2 regions of the Entomobacter blattae genome follow, and region 1 is predicted to be linked to the other one. Evidence: predicted binding sites of a transcription regulator. Region 1 holds the regulator's gene; the other holds the start of a gene.
The links. Region 1 encodes LexA, which represses DNA repair genes until DNA is damaged. Its sites were predicted from a motif close to TGTTCTANNTANGTTC; they were not measured.
Positions count from the first base shown of each region.

Region 2: the regulator LexA is predicted to act here: its motif matches at 2,934-2,949, upstream of JGUZn3_RS06000 (LexA family protein).

Region 1 covers NZ_CP060244.1:1,695,514-1,701,558, reverse strand. The annotation lists gene eno (phosphopyruvate hydratase) at 1-522, shown strand, start outside; gene JGUZn3_RS07520 (FtsB family cell division protein) at 669-998, shown strand; gene rpmG (50S ribosomal protein L33) at 1,128-1,295, opposite strand; gene JGUZn3_RS07510 (molybdopterin molybdotransferase MoeA) at 1,487-2,707, shown strand; gene lexA (transcriptional repressor LexA) at 2,835-3,545, shown strand; gene mobB (molybdopterin-guanine dinucleotide biosynthesis protein B) at 3,669-4,196, shown strand; gene bioD (dethiobiotin synthase) at 4,177-5,604, opposite strand; gene JGUZn3_RS07490 (alpha/beta hydrolase family protein) at 5,666-6,045, opposite strand, start outside.
Region 2 covers NZ_CP060244.1:1,368,767-1,374,811, forward strand. The annotation lists gene JGUZn3_RS05970 (AzlD domain-containing protein) at 1-45, opposite strand, end outside; gene JGUZn3_RS05975 (AzlC family ABC transporter permease) at 21-743, opposite strand; gene JGUZn3_RS05980 (GNAT family N-acetyltransferase) at 725-1,201, opposite strand; gene JGUZn3_RS05985 (2OG-Fe dioxygenase family protein) at 1,185-1,934, opposite strand; gene JGUZn3_RS12910 (helix-turn-helix domain-containing protein) at 2,161-2,259, shown strand; gene JGUZn3_RS05995 (hypothetical protein) at 2,348-2,749, shown strand; gene JGUZn3_RS06000 (LexA family protein) at 2,977-3,375, shown strand; gene JGUZn3_RS06005 (Y-family DNA polymerase) at 3,508-4,704, shown strand; gene JGUZn3_RS06010 (hypothetical protein) at 4,851-5,270, opposite strand; gene JGUZn3_RS06015 (hypothetical protein) at 5,330-5,683, shown strand; gene JGUZn3_RS06020 (hypothetical protein) at 5,735-6,045, opposite strand, start outside.

The DNA of each region.
Region 1 (6,045 bases):
GTTCTTGAGGGAGAAGGAAAAAGCCTCTCCTCCAGCGAAATGGTGGCTTACCTTGATAACCTCACCAAACGTTTCCCCATCATTTCTATTGAAGATGGTTTAGCAGAAGATGACTGGGAAGGTTGGGCTGAACTTACACAAAGGCTGGGGAATAAAATTCAGCTTGTTGGGGATGATTTATTCGTCACCAACCCTGAAAGACTACAGCGCGGAATTGATCAGAATGTTGCTAATTCCCTTTTGGTTAAAGTCAACCAAATTGGCACATTAACAGAAACAAACCGTGCTGTAGAAATGGCTCATAGAGCAGGCTATACAACGGTTGTAAGCCACCGTTCTGGCGAAACTGAAGATGCTACCATAGCAGATCTTGCTGTGGCCTTTAATAGTGGACAAATCAAAACAGGTTCAATGTCTCGCTCTGACCGTATTGCCAAATACAACCAGCTCATCCGTATTGAAGAGGAACTTGGCACAGAGGCCAGATTTGCTGGCCGCTCTATCCTGCGGAAAGCCAAGTAAAACTCCCCTTTTATTTAGAAGAGTTTATACCCCTATACCATTCGCAAGAGTGGTATAGGGGGAGGTGTAACTATTATGGTTGTTTTTTATTCTTTTTTATATCAGAATAAGAAATCTCTTTCTTTATCATAAGTAAGGCAAATTCTATGGGTCTTGGTCGTGCGATTAAAAAGCTCATCAAAGCTATTATTCCGCCTTGTCTGTTTATTGGCCTAACAGCTTATTTCAGCTGGAATGCCATACAGGGAGAGCATGGAATAAAAAGCTACCAAAACCAGCTTAAACTTCTGGAAAAGGCCAAGCAAGCCCGCAAGGATGCGCTTTCTGAACAACAGGCATGGGCTAAACGTATTAAAGGGTTAAAAGAAAACGGTCTGGATAAGGATATACTCGATGAAAGGGCAAGGGCGATGTTAAGCCTTGCTAATAGCAACGATCTGGTCATCCCTTATAGCCAAAACGATCATCTCTTCTAATCAATCCTCCTTTTCTCTTTGATTTCCAGAAGAATGGTGAGATCGAATAAGCCTTCTCTTCCTCAAATTGGCTATAAAAAAACAGGCCTGAAAAGCCTGTTTTTTGCACAACCTAGATTTCAACAAAAATTACTTAATTTTTGCCTCACGAAACATAACATGTTTGCGTGCAACTGGGTCGTATTTACGCATTTCCATTTTCTCGGTTTTCGTGCGGGCATTTTTCTTTGTTACATAGAAATAGCCAGTATCTTCGCTTGAAACAAGCTTGATTAAAATAGTATTTGCTTTAGCCATCCGATCCTCAACACCTATTCCAACATGTCTGGTAACTATTATTGTTTTGACGTTTACATAAATATGTTCAATATATCAAGTCTTTAAGTCTCTTATTCTTCAGGAACCGCATTTTAAGTAAAATTGGTTTTGTTCCTTGCCATCCTAAAAATTTTCAGTCAATAAAATTTCTTTCTTCTAAAGGTAGCCTCATGCTTAGCGTTGCAGAAGCACGTCAAAAAATTTTTGATCTTCTTACCCCTGTCACAACTGAGCTTATCCCAATAACCATGGCAGGGCAGCGTATAACGGCTCAAAATATTTATGCCAATCTCACACACCCACCAGCCCATACTTCTTCTATGGATGGGTATGCCATCAGATACAAGGATAAGGATCATTACAATCATTTTGAAATTGTAGGCAGCATTCCTGCTGGTTCCATTTTTTCTAAAACCTTGCAGGCAGGACAATGCGTTAGGGTTTTTACAGGCAGCTTTCTCTCCCACGAATGTAACTGTGTGATTATGCAGGAAAATGCTGAGCTGTCTGAAGATAAAAAAACTGTGCAGTTTCATGAAGAAAATAGCCAAAGTGGGCAATTTATACGCCCACAAGGTATGGATTTTAAACTTCATGACCTTCTCATCGAAAAAGGGGAACTCTTAACGCCACGCCATATTGCCCTAGCCGCTGGAGGAAATAACCCATGGATAGAAGTTTCCGTTAAACCCCGAGTGGGAATTCTTACCTCAGGAAATGAGCTGGCCATGCCAGGAGCCCCCCTTTCAGCCGGGCATATCATAAACTCCAACCTTCCTATGATCGCCTCTCTTATCTCTGCAGCAGGAGGAGAGCCCGTCATGCTAACGCCCCTGCAGGATAAGGAAGAAGACCTTATTGCTTTGCTGAAACAACAAAACAGACTTGATCTACTCCTCACCCTAGGAGGGGCCAGTGTGGGCACTTATGATCTGGTTAAAACAGCCTTGGAAAAAGCAGGAGGGCACATTGAATTCTGGAGAATTGCCATGCGCCCTGGAAAACCCCTTTTCGCTGGAAACATAGGCAGCGTACCCGTTATTGGCTTGCCGGGTAACCCTGTTTCTGCCTTTGTATGCTCAGTTCTTTTTGTTTTACCGGCCTTGTCCTTCATCACAGGGCAAAAAAGCGGGCTAGAACCCCTTATTGAGCAGGGTGTAATAACAGTGGATTGGCCCGCAAATAATACCTCTTTCCTTTTGCATATCCGCTCCCAGCTCGATATTAGCCCCCAGAATGGCCACTTGTTTACCCCTTTTAAAAATCAAGACTCTTCATTAATGAATGTTTTAAAAAAAAGTAACGCTCTGTTTTTACATTATCCCCATCATGCCCCTATAAAAGCCGGTAGTGCATGTTCACTGATTGATCTGACACGTCTTCATTTATAAACTAAAATTCATTATGTTGCATATTTCCATTCTTGACAAACATAGTATGAACTTATAAAGAACATATAAAGAATATTTATTGTAATGAATGCCTCTTACGGCTTATTTTTAAGAAAGATGCCATACCATGCTGACTCCTCAGCAATACAGGCTTTTATTGTACATCCATACCTATTTACAAAAAACGGGGTTCTCCCCTTCTTTTGATGAAATGAAAGAAGCCCTGGCTCTTCGTTCCAAATCGGGAATCCACCGTCTTATCTCTGGTTTGGAGGAGCGGGGTTTCCTAAAACGGCGGCATCACCGAGCCCGTGCTCTAGAAGTGATCAAGCTGCCCGATAACTATGTCTCTACCGAAAACCCCTTTTATCCCAACAGGACTGCTACACATGATAGCACACCTCAACGAATGCCCTCTTCCCCTTCCTCACGCGGGGTAACACAGCACTCTTCTGATACCACTTTACTCCCACTCTATGGGTATATTGCAGCAGGCCTACCTATAGAAAGCCTGCCTGATCCAGAAAACACCATAGAAGTTCCTAGTTCCCTTATTACTCAAGGTGAGCACTACGCTTTAACCGTGACAGGAGATTCTATGAAAGAGGCCGGTATTTTAGAAGGAGATACCATTATTCTTCGCAAAGCTGAGCAAGCAGAAAATGGGCAAATTGTTGTAGCCCTTATTGAAAGTGAGGAAGTAACCTTAAAGGAATGGTATCAACGGGGAAATGTTGTTGCCCTAAAACCTGCGAATCCGGCTTATGAAACGCGTCTCTTTCCTGTAGAAAAAATTCAGGTTCAAGGGGTGCTCGTCAGTTTAATTCGCCACTACTGAACTGGTTATCACTTAAGAGTTAACTTTTTCGTTTTTACTGCTTATCATGACCACTCTTTTTCTATTACCAACCTCTATGGGTCTATTGAGAAAAGCACTTTCCTATTTTTGAACTCAAAAAACATGACAACACATATTATGGGCATTGCGGGCTGGAGTGGAGCGGGAAAGACAACCCTATTAACCAAAGTGATCCCTTATCTCAAGCACAATATGTCCCTTTCCATTTCTACTTTAAAACATGCCCACCATGGGTTTGATATTGACCAGAAAGGAAAGGATTCTTACTTACATCGGGAGGCGGGGGCTACTGAAGTGATGATTGCTTCAGATAAACGTTGGGCCTTGATGCATGAAAACACCTCCGACCCATCAGAAAAACCCTCCTTTTCACAGCTGCTGAAGCAGATGTCTAACGTTGATCTCATCCTCGTTGAGGGGTTTAAGTCCCTGCTGCCTGTTGCCCTTGAAATCCACCGAGCAGCACTTCAAAAGCCTTTTCTCTACCCCAATCTTCCATCCATATGCGGGGTTGCCACTCTTGAGAGTTTTAACTTCCCCTCTCATATCACTGCACTTAACCTTGATGATATTCCCTCCATAGCAACCTTTATTACCCACCGCGCTATTCCTATTGAACAAGTACGTTAAAAGCAGGTAAAGCCTGGCTCATGGCTAGAATAGTCTGTGGGGTTATGCCTTCTTCTAACCAGTCTAGTTCGGCAATAATCGGCACCCCAGTTCTTTCCTCTATGGCTTTACGATTATGCGGCTGGGGTTTCCCATTCATAACAATACCAGCAATGGCAATACCAACATTTTTTAAGCTTTCCACACTTAAAAGAGTATGATTAAGGGTTCCTAAGCCACTTCGCACAACGAGAATAACGGGCAAGCCTATTTTTAAAATGGCGTCACGGAGAAGGGTATGAGCAGTAAGAGGTACCATAACACCACCAGCTCCTTCTATAACAAGCACATCATCTGCCTTACAGGATGGCGTTAAATGAAAATCTTCAAAACTATAGCTTTTTTGTTCACGTAACATGGCCTCAAAAGGAGAAAGTGCTGCCGAAAGAACGAGCAAACTTGGTAAGATTTTGGGAAGTTTCCCGTCTTTTCGTCTTACCAGAGAGGTTATGATTGCATGATCGGGCTTTTCTTCCGCAACCCCTGTTTGAAAGGGCTTCCAATAGAGAGCTTGCCAGGCCTGCACCAACGCTGCTGAAACAACCGTTTTTCCTATCGCTGTATCAGTGCCTGTTACAAAAACCCCCTGACAGGGCGCTTTTCGAAACCAACCATAAGCAACAGCATAAGAGAGATAAGAGTAATGCTGATCGAAATAATACATAACACGACGTAATGAAGAGGAAGATACAGCCCTATACCCCGCTGGGGCCGTATGTGCACCAATCGCTTTTAAAGCTTGTAAAAATGCCCATGCATTGTCTACGGGCTCAATAAGAGTTTCACTAGACCACAAGCCATGGCCGCTCCTGGGGCGTTCTGCATTCAGTTGATCTATAGAAGGATAGAAGGGTACCGCACAGGCCACACCCATCTGGTTACAACTTTCCCGCCACTCCTCAAAGGTTCCAGCAGCTAAAGTACTGGCCATGAACAATCCTCCCGGAGCTAAATATTCATACAGCCTTTCTAGTGCAGCTTTCCGGCTCACAAACCATTGCATACACAAACTGCTACACACCAAATCAAATGAGCCGGAAAGGGCTAAATTTTCTCCATCCATAACTGCAAAGGCAATCTGGGAACCGTTATGATTTTCCCTCGCACGAAGAATCATTTCTTCACTTAAATCAACTGAAATACAAAAGGAATCAGGAAAATTTATTTTTAAAAGCTGTGTTAAAAAACCGCTCCCACATCCAATTTCTAAAATCCGTTTCGGTGGAGGTAACCCCAACATGGTATAACGATTGAGAATATGACCCATCAGCCGTTGGGCTACGGTTTTTTGCACAAGGGCATATTTTTCATAATGATGCGCATGAGAAAAATGAGACTGGATTTTTCGTTTATGCTCATTAAAGACCATGCCTCTAACCTTCACTATTCCCTATATTAAAGAAGACAAAAGCTCTAAGAATCTTATCCATCTATTGCCTGCTTAAATGTGCCTGCTTAAATCCCTTTCGAATAAAGTCAGCACAGATTTGGGGATGGGTTATAGGGAGCATGTGCCCCCCTTCCGACACCCATTGGATACACTCTTTTGGGAAAAGCTTACTTGTCATCTCTTCATTCACCAGACGATCTTGCCTTCCTGCTAGAACAGAAACACGCGGCAAAATCATCGGTAGGCTCTTACGGTAATCTTCTGTCTGGAGGTAGGTGAGCCCCAGCTGAAGGGCTGTAATATGAAAGTGCTGCGGTAGAGGCGTATAATCTTCTATTTTTCGGCGAAAAGCCTTAACAACGCTTAATGGTTTTTGAGAAATCTGCTTCACCATTGGCTCAATTTGATCACCAGCAATTC
Region 2 (6,045 bases), 330 kb from region 1:
CATCATGGAAAAAATGACAATCAGGAGGAAAATTTCTTGAGGCATATACCAACTCCACACCCTATAGCTGTTGCTACGAAGACATTTAATGGTGAAACGTGAATAAAATTTATCCCAATGGTAGTTACTATAGAAACCAGGGCAACGATACGTTTACCTGTGGTGTTGCAAAGTGCTACCAAAACAAAAAGCATCATGGCTGTTAAAGCATAATCGAGCCTGAAGCTGATGAATTTTTTGAGGTATTGGGAGGCAAGGGCACCACTAAGACCACCCGCTATCCATGCGAGATGGCAGAATGTATTAAAGCTCAGCAGATAACTTGCAGCAGTAGAAAGACCATTTTCAATTCTTTGGCTATGCATGGCGAAAGATTCATCTGTAAGACCAAAAGCATAGAGAGACTTTTTTAACCCCGACATTTTAATGGAGCTGATTTTTTTTGCCATGTACATAGACATTAACATATGGCGTGAATTGATCAGGAATGTAGAGAGTAAAATTGGGATCAGGGTTGTGCCAGATGTTAGCAACGCCAGTGCGGCAAATTGAGAAGCTCCAGCATAAACAAACAGGCACATAGCAGGTGCAAACCATACTGGTAGGCCAACATTCAGGCACATTACACCAAAAACAAAGGCCACCATAAAATAACCGGCCATAATTGGAGAAGCGTGAAGCAGGCTTTCCCTAAGGTCGCTTTTTACATCTGGTATAGTATTGTTTAGAGATCGAGTTCGCATGTGGTTTCTCCTACTGTTGGCAGAAACCCAAAAGAGCTCCAGAATTTATATGCAGTCTTGTTTTTGTTGTCAATAAATAGAAAAACACGTTTAATACCATTGTCGTAAAAATCAGAAAGCATTGCTTTTGTTAAAGCTGTGCCAATTTTATTGTTTCTGAACAGGGGTGATACGGCAATATGGTTGAGTGTTGCCCGAGTTCCCATAAACCCTCCAATAATAACGCCAATAATAGTGTGATTATTTTTTTTGGCTAAATAGCAACGTGAACTGTCGGAATGAAGAACATTTCTGATATGTTCTTCATCTTGCCAGTCACAGAAAGAAATTTCCTTAAAAAACTGTAAGAATGATACAATTTTAGAAGTATCATCAGAATTAGCCTTGGATATGGTAAATTTATCCGTAGATTTGCTTTTAGTAGTATATTCTATATGGATATTATTTGATGATGTCATATTCTGATCCCGGCCTAGAGAAAGATACAGCAATAATCTGCCGAAAACCCATTTGGGTGTCAGTTGGGTTAATAGCCGGAGTTACGTAATGTAACATTTCACGATCAAGAAAAAATGTAGTGTCTAATATATTTTGATAAGTACCAGAATCAACCAGTATTTCGTCTTTAGTAAAAATCTGGCTTTGGGCTCCTTCGACGTTGTGACGTCCCCAGAAATGCACACCACTAAAAGGATAACCGTCACAATGAATTCCTTCAGGGGTAATTTCAATTTTTTGATCTGGTTTAATTTCAATCCTTATCTGGTGTATCTGACATTGCCATGTTTCGGTATGAAGTTTTTCTGGAAGAACTTCCTTATAGACATTGAAATCGATTTTTACTAAGGATTGTAATATAGGTGATGTTATAATGTTATTATCGAAATCATTAAAATGTCTCTCAATCCCACCTACATATTTATTATGAATGAGGGACTGCTCATAAGCTCGGTGTTCAAGTTGAGTCAATTGATGTGTTACAGGGTTATAATTAAAGTCACTATATCGACGATAACGTGTTCCGTGTTTTGCCTGACCATAGAATTGATCAACACCCATATCTTCCCAACTTTTGGTAAATTTAACAAAATTATCAAATTCACCGTTGAGGGTGAAATCAGAACCTGAAATGGTTACTGTTTTATCCCTTCGGAGATTGTGACCGATGCTTCTGTTGTTAAGGTGTAACATATATATATTATCCAATATTAAGTCGTTATATTGAGAGTTTCATCTATAAATGAAACAAAGAATTAGTAAAAAGAACTACCAATAAGTTATATTTATATGTTTTGTAATTTATCTAAATAGTTAACATAGAATGAGATAGTAAATAAATTAACTATATTGTGATTAAAATTTAAAAAAATACAATATTACATATATTTTTGTAATTTTAAAACAAACAGAAGCTGTTATAAGGCTGAAAAAAGAAGGTTTCAGTATTGTCTCTATCGCCAAACTCATTGGAATATCAAGAAGCAGCGTTTATAGCTGTCTAAATATAAAAATATAAATTCATTATATAAACTGGTATTATATTTTTATTTATATATTCTATATATTTGTTGGTATCCAACCTTTATTTTGTGGAGTTTTTCATTATGGCACGCCCTTCCAAGAACCCTCCTTTGACTGAATTATTGGAAGGGATGGATCGTATTGAACGAAAGATGCGTGAGGCAGAAGAAGAAAAAGAAGAGCTTCGCAAGAAGCTTCTTCTTAGTGAAATACGTAATTATGCTTTCCTTGGTCGCCTGTTATGGGATCATGTCAAGGATGACCTTCATTTTAGTAATTTAGTCAAAACAATATTGAAAGAGACAAAGGAACATCGGGTATTTAGTGGTTGGAATCCTAAAGATGAGCCAATGTTTTCCTTGGATGATATTATTGATTTCAGCGTGGCAGATATTCAGTTCGGAAAAAGCGAAGAAGAGGAAGTCCCCAAAATAGACCGTAGGCGCAAAGAACATAGATCAGTTAAGCAATCATCAAGTTTATGAGAGAATGGGCATCATTACGAGTATTTTAAAAAAAGTCAGTGCTTATCCCGAGGCCGAGTATAAAATATATAATGGTATAAACAATATAAAGGAAATACTCAACCTTATTGGTCTGTAGTTTTAAAGGAAGTGTTCCTTTTTTTGAAAGGAATTGGTGTTGGGAAATAAATTTTCCCTTTTTAAGTGTTCCTTTTTTGTTCTATAAAAGAACATGATAGGAACACAAAATGATAACAATAATAAAAAAAATTGACGAGCCACTTCTTTCAAAAAAATTACCGTTCTGCACATCAGCTGTGAGGGCGGGTTTTCCGTCGCCTGCAGATGATTATCGAAACCCTGATCTTGACCTCTATGAGCATCTGATAACCCATCCCAGTGCCACATTTTTCTTGAGGGTAGAGGGGGAATCCATGCAGGGGTTTGGCATTTTCCATGACGATCTGCTTATTGTTGACCGTGCGCTAGATGCTCAATCAGGGGATATTGTGATAGCCGCTGTGGATGGGGAGTTAACGTGTAAACAGCTGGTTAAAAAAATGAGTTTTATTATCTCCAGGCCGGGCACCCTGATTATCCACTCATTTCGTTACAAAATCATGATTTTACCCTGTGGGGTGTGGTGATCTGGGCAATTCACTCTACCTATCCGGTTCGATCTGTAAAATGAATACTCAGCATTCGTGGTTGGTTCTGGTAGATGGCAACAATTTTTATGTGAGCTGTGAGCGGTTGTTCCGTCCTGATCTGAAGGGAAAATGGTGGGAGTTTTATCCAATAACGATGGCTGTGTGGTTTCTCGTTCCAACGAAATAAAACCCCACGTTAAAATGGTCATGCCAGCCTATCAGATACTGGACTCTATTAAACAGCAGGCAGTATTGTTGAGTTCTAACTACGAACTCTACGGTGATATCAGTGCCCGTGTAGTTAATACATTGAAGCAGTTTTCCAATAGAATTGAAGTTTATTCTATTGATGAGAGCTTTTTATATTTACCGGCTCTCTCACTAGAGGAGGTTAGAGGGTTTGGGCTATCTATCCGTGAAACGGTAAAGAAACACATCGGTATTCCCGTTGGTGTGGGTATTGGCACGACACACACATTGGCCAAATTTGCCAATTTTTGCGTCAAACAGTTAGAAAAATGTAACGGCGTTTGTGTTTTTGAGCCCAACAGTGAGGAAACCAAGCGTGCCATGCAGCATTTCCCAGTGGGAGAGCTGTGGGGCGTGGGTAGGAAACTGGCTCCAAAACTCGTAGCACTAGGTATCCATACGGTATGGAATTTACGAAATGCAAACCCTGTAGAAATGCGCCGCAGATTTTCGGTAGTGGTTGAAAAGATGGTCTACGAGTTGCGTGGTATTTCCTGTATTGAAATGGGAGAGGAGCATTTTCGGCAAAATATTATGACATCTCGTAGTTTTGGAAAATCTACCTCTGTTTATGAAGAATTGGCGGAGGCAGTCAGGCGTCATGCGGCCAAGGGTGGCGAAAAGCTTCGGGCCCAAAAGAGTGTGGCTAAAGCTATTATGGTTTTGCTTAAGACAAACAAGCATCGTATTGATTTACCACAATATTACTCACGCTTGGCTTGTGCCTTGCCGATACCTACAAATGATAGTCGGACAATTATCAAGACGGCTCTTGTAGCTCTACAGCGGATATATAAACCAAATTATCACTATATAAAAGCAGGGGTCATCATGATGTTGGATACAGCCCCTGTTCATGCGAGGCAAGCAAGCTTGCTGGATGCTATAGAAGTCCCAGATAAGCAAGCAGGGCAGGCGTTAATGAAGAGTATTGATGTCCTGAATAAAAAATTTGGCGGCAATACTGTAACGTTTGGCTCGTGTTCTTCCACAGCTCCATGGCAGATGCGTCGCAATAGCTGCACACCTCATTATACAACAGATTGGCGGCAACTCGCCATTGTGAAGGCTCATTAAACTTTTAATTTTCTTATAAGCAAGCAGCTGTGCTCGTACCCTACTGTTAATAACTAAGCTTTCGGGTTGGAAAAGCTAACATTATTTTCTTTTGTAGTTTCGAAAGCGAAGGTATCTTTTTCCCTGCCTTCTGATATGTATTTCATTTAAGTATCAAACTTATATAAAAATATTTTCTCATAACGGTTATAGAATTCTTTAAGCTCTTCTCGGCTATAATCAAAAAACTGCTCATAAGTTGGAATAGTAGAAAACCCAAAAGAGAGGCCGTTACAGACCTCGTTAAAAGCATCATAAATAATACCGGCTTCAAAAGCTCTTATTTTGATGGTAATAATATCGTCCAAGGTAGAATTTTTATACTGCTCAAGTATAAGGGTTAATTTTTTTTCAAGTTCCATTCCTGTTTCGTAAGGGCTCTCGTGAGAATCCTGGTGGCGGGTGTTAAATTCTTCTCCTAGTCGTTTTAGGGCTACGTGAAGCACTTTTGCACAGACCTTCAGTTCCTCCTTTGTGGCTTCAAAAGTGAAGAGGTCTTCTTTTAGTTTTGCAGTGATGAGTTTCATTATTTAGGTAATCCTAACGATCTCTTTATTCTATCAACGTTTTCAAAGTAGAAGTCTTTTTGTGTTTTAGGCCTGAAGATGGAACCTGTGAATTTTCCTGTTCTGTTGAGGCCGATAAAAATGCCCTTATTATTATCCCATATTACCATACGGTTAGGGCCATTGTAGAATTCTATACCTGGTTTGGGGTGGCCCTCCCGTATAGAATGGACCACATCTGTGACGTAGTCTTTCAGTTTTTTAGGTGTATCAAGGCCGATATCCTTAAGAGGGAATTTATCTGGCTCTTCTGTTGGATCAACTGGCTTGCCGTCCAGATGCCCGCGATTGATAGAGTGGTCAACCGTGTGGTCAATGACCTGGTCAAGGGTAGCGTTATAGCCTTGTGGGAAGCGTTCGTTAATCGAAGATGAAGATGGCTTTCTCTCTATTTTCTAATATATGTTTCATTATCATGGCTATACTTAGTTTAGGTAGATTTTTTCATAACGATCGTAGAATGCTTTAAGCTCTTCTTTGTTATACCCGATAAGTTCTTTGAGGGTAGGAACGTTAGCAAACCCGAAGGATAGACCATTACAGACCTCATTAAAAGCATCGTAAATAATACCGGCCTCGAAAAACCGGATAGTGATGGTAATAAGGTCGGGAGGAGAAACGTCTTTGTGCTCATCCAGGAGTGCTTCTAGTGTTTTGCCGAGTTCCAGTCCTGTTTCGTAAGGGTCTTCATGGGTATCTTGGTGGCGGGCACTAAATTCGTCACCTAGCCAGTCAA